One region of the Paenibacillus sp. FSL L8-0333 genome, then DNA from elsewhere that is predicted to be linked to it. Evidence: riboswitches for the same ligand, from Rfam matches in the RefSeq annotation. Region 1 holds a riboswitch; the other holds the start of a gene.

Region 1 (7,991 bases):
CAAACGCTCCAAAAGATAGGATTCAATAGCCCGATTATTCGTACGCATCTGCCCTACGTAAGAAACAGGCAATAAATTTTCATTATATGTCTCATTTGTTTTTTCGGCCATTCGGGTCATCGTGATGATGCCTATGCCACCTACAACATTCACCATGATTACAGCGAATACCAAAAGCAACCCTATTTTGTATTTCACTTTCAAATTTTTCATCTACACTCCGCCTTCACATTATCTTATGATCTATCTATTTTTATCGGTCGGAAGGGCTAAGAGTTTGATGATTTTTTAAATATTGTGTCGAATAAAAGTATATATTGTCATAAAACGACTTTTCCAAAAAAATAAAAGGGCGGGCACCCGATCCGCTATTACTCCGAATCCCTGTGCCCGCCTAATTAATCATTCCTCTTCCTTATTCTCCAGAGGTATAGTACCAGTACAAAGTATCACCGTTCTGCAAAATATAACTGTCTGCACTGATGCTTGGATCAGCATCCCGGTTCGTTTTATACTTCCATCCGCTGCTTGGGCCTCCGTCAAATTCAGCCAATCCGTCAATAGATTTCACGTAGATGCTTCCAACGTTGCCGGATGATACTACCTTGGTGCCTAATTGACTGACTAGTAAGCTATAAGCCGTTTCGCCCTCTTTTAGAGCTACTGTTGTACTGGCTAGGATGGTTCCCTTCCGGCTATCTCCAATCACTGAAAGGGTAGCGGTAGCTTTAACTGGAGCAATAACAGACGATCCAACAGTCAGAGACTGAGTATAACGCGCTACGCTCGGTACGCTGTCTTTAGCATAGCCGGTAACAGTCATTGTATAGCTATTTGCCGGGAGACCCCCATCAACAACAGCTACACCTTGTTCATTCGTGATTACCTTCTTATCACCAATCGAAACCTGCACACCTGCTGCTGGTGAGGTAACCGGATCAGAAGTGAAGCTGTCCTGATTCCACACCCACTTTTTCTGAGAAACCTTTACGGTAAAAGCTTCATTAGCTTTTGGCTGCGTTGGGGAAAGCGCCACAGAATCTATAACCTGTGTATTTTCACCTGCATAATAGACAAGCACACGATCGGATTCCTGTAGTTCGAACGCATCCATACCCACACTTGGATATATCCACTCCCCGCCGCGTGATACTACGAAGCTCCACCATCCGTCGTAAGTACCTTGCGAAACTCCATGGATACCTGATACAAAGTTGCCATAAGACGATTTGGTGATATCTACTTTAAAATCATCGGTAGACCCTAGTTGCTGCAACGCTTCAAGAGCATTGGAGGCTTTTAAAGTCCCTTCACTAATCAATCCTTCCGGGCCTTCAACGGTAAGTGAAGCTGTTACATTCTTAGAAATTACCTTTATAGCTTTTGTATATTTAGCAACCGTTGGCGCTTTACCTTCGCGGTAGCCAGTTACAGTCAGTGTATAGTCACCTGCGGGCACATTTCCTGAGAATACGGCCTCACCTTTAGCATTCGTCGTTACCGTCTGAGCTCCAATTTGGACCTGAACACCCGCAGCTTTTGCAGTTACAGGAGAGGAAGTGTTCGTAGCAGCGTCCCATTTCCACGTCTTACTAGTTACAATGACGTTAAAAGAATCGCCCTCTTTAAGATTTGCTTTGGAAAGGGTAACGGAATCCACAAGCTTAGTGTCATCTCCGGCATAATAAACCAGTACCTGATCTGAATCTTTAAGTACAAAATCACTCATGCCTACATCGGGATTAATCCATTTTCCGTCACGTGATACAACATACATCCATCCGTCATAACCACCAAAGCTTCCAGCAGCAATACTTCCGATGCCAGTCACATAACTGCCCGAAGGATTCGTGATCGGCAAGTTCGTTTGAAGCGCCAGCTTCTCTAACGCTCCAAGTGCGTTGCCAGCATAGGCGTACCCTTGTGCCAACGTGGCCCGTGGTCCCTCAATCGTTACAGGAGCGTAGATGAGTGAGCTCTGAACGGAGGATTTGGAAAAATCGTATAGCTTACTGTTGCTTCCTTTATACAGCAAATTATACGCAACCAGCGCCTGAAGTCCTTGCTCTGTCGCCAGAACATTACTGCTTCCACCACGGCTATGGGTGAAGCTACCATCAGCTAGACGATAGCTAAGCAGGTTCTCCATTAGATCCACTTTGTTTTTGGTGTATTCTAATCCACTAGGATCAACTCCGAAGGATGTGAGTCCAAGGATTGCTTGTGCGCTACTTTCAGCACTGTCACCGTAACCCCCATGGCTATCTTGAGCTGCAGATAACCAAGCTACGGCTTGTAGCCCTGCTAAGTAGGCTTCAGGATTATTTTTATGTGCCGCCAGAGCCGTCAAGGTTATCGCTGTCATATCAGGCTCACTTGCGCCTGAGGTTAATGCAAAGCCCCCATCCGGATTCTGTTTGGAGAGAATCTCCGTAAGGAGCTTATCCGCCGTCCATTTCGCGTCACTTGGGATATTATATTTACCAGAATCCAGCGCAAGTAAAGCATATACCGGATTATTAAGCGTCTGTTCACCGAGCTTGCTATTATTATAAATTTTCTCAATCAGATTATAGCCAGGAGTTGATCCATTACCAGCAAAGCTAGTAGGATCTGCACCAATCGCTCTCACTGCGAGCACGATTCGAGCATAATCGGTTACATTGGCGAAATTGCCAGCTGCATCCTTTACTTTTTTCTCAAGCTCTGAATGGTAACTGGCTGGCAGCTTATATCCTGCTTGCGCTAAGCCAATGGCTTGCCAATCTGATTGTACGCCACCTTTCAAGAGATATTCTGCAGCCGCATAAGTCGCATCCGCAACATTAATCCGCTCCGCAGCAGTTGCCTCCAGACCGGCGCCAGCGCTCGCTTCTGCAAATATTTGTCCTGCCGGAGCAAGAGATGTTCCTAGAATTGAAATGACCATGAATAGGGCCAGCCCAAGTGCTACAAACTTGGAAGACATGATTTTCTTCATTGTTTAACCTCTTTCTGTATAAGAATGGGTACTGCTGGGAATAAGACGCATAACATAAAGACCGCCCCTTTAGAGGGCGGTCAGGGAAGATTACAAATCGAGGCTGCGGCGCTTGCTTCCTGCCAACAGTCCATCTGTATATGTTCCACATTCTTACCCCACGAAGAATAGAAACGCTCACGAAAAAGGCAGGTCTCCTGGCTGATGCTTCATCGCTGTTCTTCACCTTCCCACCCTACCTTCGGGGCAGTGGCTTATAGAAGAAAAACTCCGCACATACAGTGGCGGGACCGCGCCGGACTCATGCACCGGACTTCCCTTTTAAGCAGACGACTAGATTGATAGAGTCTGCACCTTTTCCAGTATGTAGTATCTTATTTTGACATCCATAATCATATCTATTAATACATAGCATGTCTATAGAAAAGCTTAGTATGGGCAGCAAAAAAATGAACAGCAATACACCACCTGCCGGTAGGTATTGCTGTTCAGAAAGCTTGTTATTCAGCTGTTCCTTCCGGATTTGCAGTTGGGGAGGGTTCAGCACTTGAATCAGAAGCTGGTGGAATATTAGGGTCGGGATCTACGATCAATGTAAATCTTCCGGCCTTGATCATACTTTTCTCTAGAATTGTCGCTCCAGGCTCCAATGTAACCTCAACCTGATAGGATGGTTGTTCACCTTCAGTCACAGCTGTTGCGGAAGGCAACCCAGTGCTGTCCTCAGTATCAGAGGAAGGCGTAGGAGACGGAGAAGCATCAGCTACTGCGTTAGGAGCATCTGCACCTTCTGCTGTTCCTCCAGTAGTGCCAGCGGCATCTGAATCGTCAGCGGCGTTTCCCTCATCCGTCCCATCCGTTGACGGCACTGGACAAGTGCCATTCGTAGCAGCGACCTTAAAGCTTTTATCTATCTCTGTAGACGAAGACATTAAACTAATCTCAGTCGGTTGAAACTGCACACAGTCATCTGCACTTGCGAAGGTGAACACCAATATGCTGCTCCCCTTATCTCCTTCGTCGCTCTGATCCTTCAAGTATACTGAAGCCGGAGGCAGCTCATTACCTGCACTCTGAACAGGGGTCGGCTCAGGGCTTGTCCCCGGCAGAGCCGTCTTCGTATCATCCGGACGCAGCATACTGAATACGATAATTGCAATAATCACCAGAATACCCGTAATGGAGCCGGAGATTAAGAGTCGAAATCGGCTGCGGCTGATCCAGCGCGCCAGCGGGGAAGCCAGTTGGGAGCGGGCTTCATTGTACACATTTTGCAGAGCAGGCCGAGCTGCCGCGACATAGTTCTTTCGGAATTCCCGATTCTTGAACGCTTCACGATCACTGCTTAGGAAATACTTCAGAATCGCCTTACGGTAACCCGGTTGCAGCTTTTTATTCGAAACCGTAAATAAAGGATTGCCTTGCGACCAAGCAAAAAACCGATAGATGATTTCTTTGTCGGAACCGGCTTTACGCTTTAACAGCTCCAGAAGCGCATCGTAATCCAGCGGACCCCCTTCACGCTGAGTTGTATAGTAAAAGGCTAGCGGAAGCCGTTCAAAGGGTTCCAGAACACGCGCCTCTTTTAGCAAACGACGACCCAGTAGCTGCACATCGTCTAGTTCCTGCGGAGACAATCCTGCAAAAATCTCCTCATTCGGCTTCTCTTCACCAAACCAGCGGTAAGCTGCACGCAGCGCATTCTCTTTCTGCTTGCTAATCCTATCCAGTGGCGGCTGCCAATCGACAACATTACCATAACGTAAAAAAACTACCTCCAGAAGCTCCTCCTGCGTCATATCGGAAAGCGATAAGCGATTCAGTAAGAATCTATCTGCTGAAGCAGCAAGATCCTGCATTAGGGAGAGTGCCTTAGGAGCAACTCCTGTTCCTTTGCGGCGATCTTTTTCTGCCTTATCTACAATTTCATGAATTTCCGCTACAGAAGCCACCGGATCATGTTCCAGCTGGAGCTTTTCAAGCAAATAATCCTTCACAGCATTTTGAGCAAAAGACTGCTCTAACGCCACTGGCAGGAACCGCCCCCAATGGAGTACAAAGCTCAGTATATCCGCAGATCTGGACGCCGCAGCTAGTCTTGATTCCATATAAGGCTCAAGTAGCTGCTTACGGAAATATGTTTCAGACATCACGCGCTGGAAGTAGGCTGCACTTAACTCATCATTACTCTCAATGATCCCGTAAGCGGCACTCAAGATATCCTTGCGGCCCGCTTCCACACTATGAAGCATCCCATTGATGAAATAATCCACGATTCTGACCCTGTAATTGTGATCCTTAAGTACAAAATACTCCTTAAAGCATTCCATAATCGCCGGATCTGGCACATTCCTTTGCCGAATCAGATCAAATTCCCGGTCGAACCGTTCTAAGAAAATATCGTTCAAGCGGATTCTAGAATGAATTGCACCGTCTGGTTTAAGGTAAGAGAGCAAACCACTTAGCACCGCACTCTTATTCTCCGTATATAAATGCTCGTTCCCTTGCTCAATCTCATAAAATATAGCCAGCTCATTATAGAAAGCAAGGGATAGCTTATGCTCAGGACTCTCTCCACGCAGAATCTGATCAGCGAAGCTTACAAAGTCGTTAATATCTCCTGGATTCAGCAGTAACAGCTTCCACACCAAATCAGCATAAGGCTGGCGGGACTCACCAAAATCGACATTCCCCATCCGTCCGGAAGCCAAATCGAAGGTATAATCCTTCTCAATACTACGATCACCGGGACGCAGCGAACCTTTTTCCACAAAGCTAAGATGTATATATTTACGGCTTTGCGGTTCATTCGCATACGTAATCACGCCTAATCTACGGCGGAATTCATACGGCAGCACGCTATACAGAATTTCTGTAAGCTCCACCGCCCGCGCGGACAACTCGGTGATAGGTACGTTTAGAGCCACGTAGATTTTTTTCTTACCTGCTACAGAGAGCATCACAGCTTGCAATAACGCCTTGAATATCCCTTCATCAATCCCTAACAAGCGTAAGCCTGCGATTGGATCCGGGCTGCGGTCTGTGCGAACAACTGGAATAGAGGGCAGCTCCGGCAAGGTTCCACCAAGCTCTCCAGTATAACGCTCTGCAAAATCAGCATGCAGCCAGTCTCCATAGCTCTGCACAATTTCTTCGGAACGTGAAGCAGGAACTACATAGTTATGTGCAAAAAAGGCGCTTCGTTGGCCTGTGAAATCGGCCGCTTGATAACGACTAAGCCCAATAACTGTATCCCCGTTCTCGGCATGAAATAGGTGCAGCGCTCCAGGATATGCAGCCTCATCCTTCTCCCCACGTGCGGTTAACTCCGCAGGAGCATCGTAGAGGCAGAAGGGATGAAGGATTTTTTTCACAAAATTATTGTCTAGACTATCTGATTTCGCTACCGTATCGAAGCCTTCTGTGGAACGAAACACTCCGCGACGTTCGCGGGTATACATCTGTTGGGCGATTGTTGACCCTGAGAAACCATTCACGGGCCGTCGCTCCCCTCAATATACTTCAGCTTATGCAGCAGCCAAATAAATGGCTCGTCTACACGAATCGGGCTTACTACACCCTCAATCTTTTGATTCACAGGATTGCTGCCCAACGCAGATACTGCAAAATAACCCGTATTCGCGAAATAAACATCCATCGTATCTTTAAAGGGTCTGTCCACCTTACCAATAAATCTGCGAATTTCCCCGTCGATGTTATGGAACTCGTCCATGTTTAATGTTTTGCGATGAACATAGTTATTGAACACATTGCTGTTGGACTTGATATAATCGCCATCCTCATCCTTCAGCGAATGCAGCATATCACTTTTTGCAAGTACAACCGCTGTTGGAATGTCTGTCTTACTCTTTTCCTGATAGGCAATAAAATCACCAAACATCGTCAGCACCACATCGCGCGGCTCGTCATATTGTGAGACCCATTCTCCGGGACGGTCACCGATGTTAATATGAATCTTTTCACGGATAGAACGGATTTGCAGCGGATCGACCATAAACAGAATACCCGCAGAGTTCTTGATATGCTGACCATGAAGTCCAAGATAATCCTGATCCACCATACCCTCACCTGCTACATCAAAGAATACAAGTGTCAGTGGCGGTTTATTTTCATCCTTAAAGACAAATTGAAAGATAAAAGGCTCCTGCATTTTTTCCTTCTGTGTAGAAGCCAGCAGATCCCCGCGCTCAAAAAGCGGTTCTTCATACAATGTACGGAACTTACGGCTAATCTCTGCATTAAGCGGCATACAAGCGGCATCAAAATGACCTGCTGTAGTATGCTGCAACGTGTGGATCAACGAGGTCATATACACCGATTTCCCGACTTGGGATGCCCCGATAATCGATATGATGTTACTTGGCACCTTCCCGGCAGTCACCGGCAGCTCATTATGGCAGGCCGGGCAAAGCCGTCTGCGCGTAAGCACACCGTAACGATCCGTAAGCCCAGTTAACACATGATCCGTGTAATGATGATATTCTTCCGGAATATCCGCCGGGTTGATAATCGCTTCTATGTCATCTACCGTATCGAGCCCGAAGCGCTCACGGTATTTGTTCAAGGCGTCATCCTCACCCAATGCGTAATTTTCATCGTCCTCCCGGCTGTGCATAGCCCGAAAGACGACATCCTCCGGAGAGAATTTGGTGAAGCAATACGGACACACTATATCGTAAAAAAGCGGCCGCGGCTCCGGCTGATTCTTTTTCATAAAACGGCTAAAAAAAGACATCTACTCATCCTCCCAAAAGTTGTATCTACGTACTTGCTATGAACGCACTGCTCATTACCCGCTTGTACACGTAGACCGAGTCTCACTCCGGTACCAATTCGTAATAAAGCCCATATTTCTTGCCATCGGTGAAAAAGATGCGTACAAAATCATCCTTACCGATTTCAATCGGCGGAAGTACATTGCGTCCAGGAGCGAAATCCTGGACGAAGGGAAAGAGAATACCATCCTCTTTCCCTGCCGGATGCCCTCCAC
Region 2 (7,991 bases), 3.0 Mb from region 1:
AATGCCTAAAGGGACCCTCCACGGTTCCTTCTTTTTCTTTTTCATTCTAACAAGATTGAGAATTATTATCAAGTAGCTGATTACAAAAAAATAATTGAACTAAAAAGCCAGGGTAAATTACCCTGGCTCTAATTTATTTAAGTCTATTTAGAAGCAATAACCCCTGTCTTTTCCCTCGCAATAGCAGCAGCTCTTACCATGTTACGTAGTGCATCCTCTGTCTCCTGCCAGCCCCGCGTTTTCAGACCGCAATCCGGATTAATCCAGAACTGTTCAGGGTCAAGCACCCGCAGCGCACGATCGATATTCGCAGTCATTTCTTCGACAGCTGGAACCCGCGGGCTATGGATGTCGTACACTCCAAGACCGATTCCTTTATCATAGGCCTGCTCCTCAAAGCTGATAATCAGCTCACCATGGCTACGTGAAGTCTCAATGGAGATTACATCAGCATCCATAGCCGATATTGAATCGATCATGTCATTAAATTCGCTATAGCACATATGCGTATGAATTTGTGTCGTAGCCTTCACATGGTTCGTGGCAACACGGAACGACTTCACTGCCCAGTTCAGGTAATGCTCACGGTCTTCTGCCTTTAGCGGAAGTCCTTCACGAATAGCCGGCTCATCCACTTGAATCATTTCGATGCCTGCATCTTCCAACGCTTTTACCTCATGGCGAAGGGCAAGAGCAATTTGATTGGCTACCTCTTCCCGGCTGAGATCATCACGTACAAATGACCAATTGAGGATAGTAACAGGGCCCGTCAACATTCCTTTAACCGGAAGCTTCGTCAACGATTGTGCATAGACGCTTTCTTTAACAGTCATAGGCTGTATAAATGCAATATCCGCGTAGATCACCGGCGGCTTAACGCAACGGGAACCGTAGGATTGAACCCAGCCATTACTAGTAAACAAGTATCCATCCAGCTTTTCTCCGAAAAACTCCACCATATCTGTACGCTCGAACTCGCCGTGGACCAGAACATCCAGACCTAGCTTTTCTTGGAAGGTAATTGCATCCGCGATCTGCTCACGAACAAATCCATCATAACGCTCCTGATTCCAGACCCCTTTACGCCATTTCAATCTCGCCTGGCGCACTTCGACTGTCTGCGGAAAGCTACCAATTGTAGTGGTTGGCAGAAGTGGAAGCTGCCATTTCTCTTGCTGCACCTTTAAGCGCTCAGCAAAAGGCAGACTGCGTTGGTCTGGTAGAGCTGCAAGTGCAAGCACTTGCTCCGCCACATCCTTACGGCCACGCTCAGGTAGTGCGCGGAACGCTGCAATAGCTTCACGACTAGCGGCCAGCGCTGCTTGAGAAGCTTCTCCTTTATCTGCGACGGCTGCTCCGAGCAGACTAAGCTCTTTAAGCTTCTCATCGGCAAAGGCTAACGCATTCTTAACTGTCGCCTTCAGCTTCACTTCACCTTGAACGGTGACTGGGACATGCAGCAGGCTGCAAGAAGGCTGAAGAATAAGACGATCAAGCGGTACATGAACGCTGAGCTTTTCTACCAGTTGCAGCTTAGCGTCTAAATCGGAACGCCAAATGTTCCGTCCATCAATAATTCCGGCACCCAGCCATTTGTCCTTCGGCCAGCCAAGACGTTCGATGGAAGCCAGATTCGTTCCACCATCGTGCACAAAGTCAAGACCCAAGCCTTGAACAGGCAGCTCTAGCAGTGCCTCCAGCGGCTCAGCAGCTTCAAAATACGTCTGTAAAATAATATTCAAGCCCGGCACGGAGCCGGCAATGTCTGTGTATATCGAGTTAAGCAGTGTTAATTCTTCTTTACTTATGCCTGTAACAATCGCTGGCTCATCGATTTGTACCCAGCTTACCCCTTCTTGCTTCAGTTCCTGTAGCAGTTGAACATAGACTGGAACAAAACGTGCAGCAATCTTGGCGATATCTGCCGCTGCGTAACCTTTGGACAGCTTAAGGAAGGTATACAGACCTAAAAGTACCGGTTTACCTTCAATCCCTGCCTGCGATTTAGCAAAACGATAAGCCGCTAGAGGTTTGTTTTCAGTCAGGCGTGGTGTTTGTGTGCCGATCTCTGGAACGATATAGTGATAGTTCGTATTGAACCATTTGGTCATCTCGCAGGCAGTAGCCTCAGCATTACCACGGGCCATTGCAAAATAAAGATCAAGCCCGATGTCGCCGCCATCATACGCATACCGTGGAGGTACGATTCCAAACATAACAGCCGCATCCAACACATGATCATAAAATGTAAAATCATTTACCGGAATAAGCTCAATTCCTGCTTCTTGCTGGGTCTTCAAATGCTGCAGCTGGATTGCTGCCATTTCGGAGCGGAATTGCTCCTCATTTATTTTCCCCTGCCAGAATGCCTCCAGTGCCTTTTTCCATTCGCGGTTCTTTCCGATTCTCGGATATCCAAGATTGCTTACTTTTACCTTATTCGTCATTTCGATACACTCCCTCTTCAATCTCTTATTTCAAACTCCAAAACTACTTGCTTTCCTATAAAAAAGAGCGCCCTTCCCTAAAAAAGTCAAAGGGAAAGACGCCCATGATATACCCATGGTTAACGTCTAACACCTCCCTATCTTCCGTAGGTGAAGCAGTGCTGTTGAAACAGGCAGGTCTCCTGGCTAGCGGCGTCAACATCTTGAGCAGTCTTCCCAGCAGTAGTAAATTGCCAGTGACCTCTGTTGCTCGAGATTCTTCCGTTACAGTGGCGGGACCGCATCGGCTTCGAACCGAATTTCCCTATTAAGCCTACCGAATTACTATTTTCCGGTCAGCACCTGTCTCCGATATCATTCATCATTTGAGTGTCTTAATCTGATGTCATCATACGTGAAAGCCCCAGCAATCTGCAATAGATTACTGGGGCTTCTGTTATATCGATTCCTTATAACGGACTTAGAAAAATACGAAATATACTACAGCAGCAAGAATTATACGGTATATAGCAAACGGTAAGAGCTTGATACGATTGATCAGTTTTAAGAAGAAACGCATCGATAACAGCGCAAATAGGAAGGCACTAATAAAGCCTGCAATAAAAAACGGCAGCGCGTCCATGGTGAAATATTGCCAGTTCTTCATCAGTGACAACAGACTGGCACCTGCCATGATGGGTACTGCCATAATAAACGTAAAATCAGCAGCGGCACGATGGCTCATCCCGAGGATTACGCCACCAGAAATCGTCGAGCCCGAGCGTGAAAATCCAGGCCATAACGAAAAACACTGTACAAGACCTACACCAAGTGCCTGTTTGTATGTAATCTGATCTACACTCTCAGTTCTGATCTTCTTCGGCCCAAACAGATCCGCAATAATCATTAATATAGCCCCGATCACTAGACCAATTAACACCGTTGAGGTAGAGAATAAATGCTCATCAATATAATCATTAAACAGAACACCTAACACACCTGCAGGCACTAACCCTACCAGAACCTGTGTCAGCTTGAGGTGCCCGCCCTGCTCTAACTGCGGTAGCTTCTCTGTTACAGGGTCCAACTGCTTACGGCTGAAACGCCTTAAGCCCAACAGATCAATGAATCGATTTCTAAAAATCACAACAACCGCTAATATAGAACCCAGTTGAATAACTATTTTGAAGGTATTTGCCGTATATTGTCCAAATAACTCCTGTGATTTCAGCCACATATCATCAACAATAATCATATGACCCGTGGAGGATACTGGAGCAAATTCGGTTAAACCTTCAACAAGCCCCAAAATAATGGCTTTAATAATCGTTAATAGCTCCATGTGTTTCCCTCCTTTTTAATAGTCATTTCTATTATCAGTCCTCCACCCGCTTAGCCCTCAATGTTCATTCTCCGGCTGCGTTTGCGGAAGTACAGAAACCCAAGAATAACTAATCCGCCAGCAATTAGTACATAGACCACATTGGAGTAGACATCCATGTACATGGCAATGTCCTCCCAGGATTCGCCCAAAGCTGCGCCAATAAGCACAAGCAGCAAATTCCATCCCAATGTGCCAATCGTTGTGAAGATCATAAATACTCCAAATTTCATACCTGACATTCCCGCCGGAATCGAAATCAGACTGCGGACCAGCGGAACCATCCGACAAAACAATACAGTCCAATAGCCATATTTATCAAACCAGGCGTCAGCCTTGTGGATATCTTTTTTAGTGACGCGAATTAGGCCCCCCCAGCGTTCAACCAGTTTCTCTAACCGGCTCACATCCAATAATCGGCCAATATAATAGAGAATTACTGCACCCAGTAGTGATCCAGCCGTGGCAGCAATGATTACACCAGGTATAGTTAAGCTCGTCGTAGTGGTCATAAACCCTCCAAAGGGCAGGATCACTTCTGAAGGAATTGGTGGAAATATATTTTCAAAGGCCAGCATCAGAAAAATACCGAAGTAACCAAACTGCTCCATAAAGTCTGTAATCCATGCTTGCATTCTTGTTACCCCCATTTCTCATATCAAGTTCTTCTTCAGGTTGCGTAAATAGCGGCTGCGAATAAAAAAGAAGTATAGTCCTTGAACAGCCAAATATCCGAGTAACACCGCGCCTGTCTCCGTTGCGATAGATAAGTAGAACAACCGTTGAAGCGCAATAAAGGCAAACACACTGTGTAAAATAGCTATTCCGACCGGCACAAAAAACAATAGAGCGAGCTGAATTGTGACTATTCGATTGAGTTCTTTATCCGTAAGCCCCATCTTGGACAAAGTGGAATATTGATTGCGATCATGATCAAGATCGGTATATAACCGGAAGTAAAGAAAGCTGCCTGCCGCGATAAAAAAGACAGTACCCACCAGCAATGAAGCAAAAAGCATTGTGTTATACAATGTTTTCTGAAGCTCAAACAGCGTGCCGCTGATCACAATCGCATACGGAGAATCACTTTCATAGGACTGTTTGCCTTTATGGGCAAGATCATCTGCGATACCTACCGTCTGTGGAAAATCCTCTACATAAAAACCTGTATAAAGATCCGTCTGCACGGGATCAATAGCGCTGTAGAGCTCATCACTGATCACGACACCACTAAAATCCCCGCCATCTCTACCATCCAGCTCCGGCAATAAATATTCAGCAATGGGGACTTGCGCGGTATAACCTATTTCTTTAATGGCAAGTCCTTGCTGCAAGGAATAGACCGCTTTTACTCTGCCTTCTGTTAAACTGCGATCCCGCTGTGAACCAATCATCACCAGACCTTCGTTGCCCACCAGAGCACGCTCAGCCGTTGTGAAACCTGCACGCTGCAGGGCGAGATTATAATCACTAAAAGCAATCAAGGGAAGGCGTAAAGTGCGATCGGGTCCAGTCTGAGCTTCGACCTCAGCATATTTAATCGGGATACTAAGCGCTTCATAAGGGAGTCCGTGCGTCTTGAGCTCTTCCTTAATTTCGTTCAGATGCTGATCAAAGGGTTCATCCGCCTGATTTCCTTTAGCTACATAACCCACTGCTGCAGGATAATCCAATTTCAGCTCTCTGGAAAGTGTATGTATCGATGCAAATACCCCTACTGAAGTGAAGGAGACTGCGGATACAATCGTCACCATAAAAAACATTCGGCCATTCTCTTTCCAGCGGTAGGACAAGCCCGATAAAGTGATGATATTCGTACGATGCCAATACAAGCGCCGAATGTCCTTAAGCAGCTTAACCACACAAATACTTAGCTGGGTATAAAAGAGATACGTCCCGATAACCGTAATCGCAACGACCGGAAACATGACTTTCTCTACGGAAGCAGCTTTTGCAGTAGCCGCCATATAATAACCACTGATCAGCAGTACAGCAGAGATAAATGACAATATAAACGATACTTTGGGTTCTTCTTCTGCCTTACGTTCTCCCTGAAACAGACGCATCAGTGACTCATTGCCGATAAAAACAAAGGTGCAAAGCGATATCAGAAAAAACAATAACACGAAGCTGCAGATCGTAAGCACAAGTGCCTGCCATGGGAGATGAAAGGTTAACAGGGGAATTCCCAAAAAAGTGGATCCGATCATCAGGAATAATTTGCCCAGAAGTAACCCGAGAAGGGTACCCGTCAGGATGGCAGAGGTGCCGATCATCATATTTTCCAGAAAAACCATGGTGTTTAGCTGTCTCTTCGTCATTCCATGCATCAATAAAATTCCGAACTCCATCTTCCGCGACTGCAGGAAGGATCCAACGGATACGAGCACGAACAAAGAACAAAAGACATAAATAATTGCCTCTGCCACCATCATCGTATGAGCCGCCGTACTATAAATTAAGCTCTTTGAAATATCCGGATGGTAAATAAACAAAGCGCACACGAAAAAGATCATCACCGAAAAAGCACTGACGACAAAATAAGCGGCATATTTGCGTTTATTACGTGTTACATTCCTATAAGCGAATTGCCGAAAGGTCATGGCTGGTTCCCCCAAGCAGAGACAACATATCAATAATACTTTGGAAGAAAGCGCCTCTATTACTGCCCTTGTACATTTCACTATAGAAACGTCCGTCTTTAATAAAGATGACCCGGTTGCAAAAGCTCGCAGCCACTGCATCATGCGTGACCATCAGCACCGTAGCTCCTTCTTCCTTATTCACCTCTGTCAACATATTCATGACTTCCCCTGAGGCTTTGGAATCCAGATTGCCTGTGGGCTCATCCGCCAAAATTAACGCTGGACGATGAATCATCGCCCGGGCGATAGCCGCCCGCTGCATTTGTCCGCCTGAGACCTCATACGTGCGCTTCTTCAGCAAATGTTCTATGCCAAGCAAGGTAGTGACCTCTTTTAGCCTGCTCTCCATCTCTGGGACACGGGCACCTGCAAGCGTTAAAGGTAATACGATGTTCTCCTCTACAGTGAGCGTATCCAGTAGATTAAAATGCTGAAAGACGAAGCCTAGCTCATGACGGCGAAAAAGTGCCTTTTCTTTTCTGCTAAGCAGATTAGGATCTCGCCCGTTGATCAGAATCTGACCGGAGGTCGGTTGGTCGATGGTGGCAATCGTGTTGAGCAGCGTTGTTTTCCCACTCCCTGATGGGCCCATTATGCCAACGAACTCCCCCTTTTCTACAGAAAAGCGGATATGATTCAGCGCCTGAGTGGACACTTTACCCTCATATATTTTTGATAAATTATGAACATCTAGAATGGGCAAGTGTTACCTCTCCTTCTTTCGACTGGATTGCCTTCATTATACAAAGTGTACACATGGGCTGCTATTTCTGAAACTTACAATGCCCTTACACATTTGTAAGGTTTGTTATATGCTGCTCCCTAAATACAATCCGCACGGTGGTCCCGCTTCCTTCTTCGGAACGAATACTCACCTCATGTCCAAGCTTGCCGCAGATCTGCTTCACGAGATATAAACCCATCCCCGTAGATTCCTGGAAGGTTCGTCCATTCACCCCGGTAAAATATGCATCGAACACGCGCGGCAGATCTCCTGCTGGTATGCCCACTCCTTCATCCCGGATCTCAAGCACAGTCTGCTTATCTTCCGTGACCATCCCTTGGAAAAAAACATGTTTGCCCTCTTCAGTCGTATAACGTACAGCGTTCGTAATCAGCTGCGTAAGGACAAAAGTGAGCCATTTTTCATCCGTAGTTACGGTAATCTGCTCATCTATTTGTATAGCTGGAAAAACTCTTTTTCGAATAAAAAGCCGCTTCTGCTCAGAGGTCACACCACGCACGATTGTCTCCAAATTCAGCCGTTCCACATAGAAATCGTGTTCAAAAGTATCCAGACGGGCCGTATAAAGCACGGTATCCAGTCCTTTTTTCAGACGATCCAGTTCATCACCAATTGCCGTAAAAGGAGGGCCATCCTTATCCTGAATGATCAGATGAATGACAGACAACGGCGTCTTCATGCCATGTACCCATTGATTAATAAAGTGAATATGTTCTTCTAATTTGTGGCGGTAGCTGTGCAAATCATTTTTGTAGAGGCGGAATTGCGACCCCAGTAAACCTCGCAAGCTTACG

Evidence for each region. Region 1 has a riboswitch for cobalamin ahead of NYE72_RS04520 (DUF4430 domain-containing protein). Riboswitches for the same ligand answer to the same signal wherever they lie in the genome.
Region 2: linked by a shared signal. The riboswitch ahead of metE (5-methyltetrahydropteroyltriglutamate--homocysteine S-methyltransferase) and the one ahead of NYE72_RS04520 (DUF4430 domain-containing protein) in region 1 are both predicted to bind cobalamin.

What each region holds. Positions count from the first base shown of each region.
Region 1 covers NZ_CP150186.1:1,049,134-1,057,124, reverse strand. The annotation lists gene NYE72_RS04525 (methyl-accepting chemotaxis protein) at 1-213, opposite strand, end outside; gene NYE72_RS04520 (DUF4430 domain-containing protein) at 416-2,980, opposite strand; cobalamin riboswitch at 3,150-3,353, opposite strand; gene NYE72_RS04515 (glycosyltransferase) at 3,481-6,477, opposite strand; gene NYE72_RS04510 (hypothetical protein) at 6,474-7,736, opposite strand; gene NYE72_RS04505 (beta-mannanase) at 7,819-7,991, opposite strand, start outside.
Region 2 covers NZ_CP150186.1:4,919,590-4,927,580, forward strand. The annotation lists gene metE (5-methyltetrahydropteroyltriglutamate--homocysteine S-methyltransferase) at 144-2,447, opposite strand; cobalamin riboswitch at 2,602-2,808, opposite strand; gene NYE72_RS22085 (undecaprenyl-diphosphate phosphatase) at 2,908-3,768, opposite strand; gene NYE72_RS22090 (DedA family protein) at 3,819-4,442, opposite strand; gene NYE72_RS22095 (FtsX-like permease family protein) at 4,461-6,410, opposite strand; gene NYE72_RS22100 (ABC transporter ATP-binding protein) at 6,385-7,155, opposite strand; gene NYE72_RS22105 (sensor histidine kinase) at 7,241-7,991, opposite strand, start outside.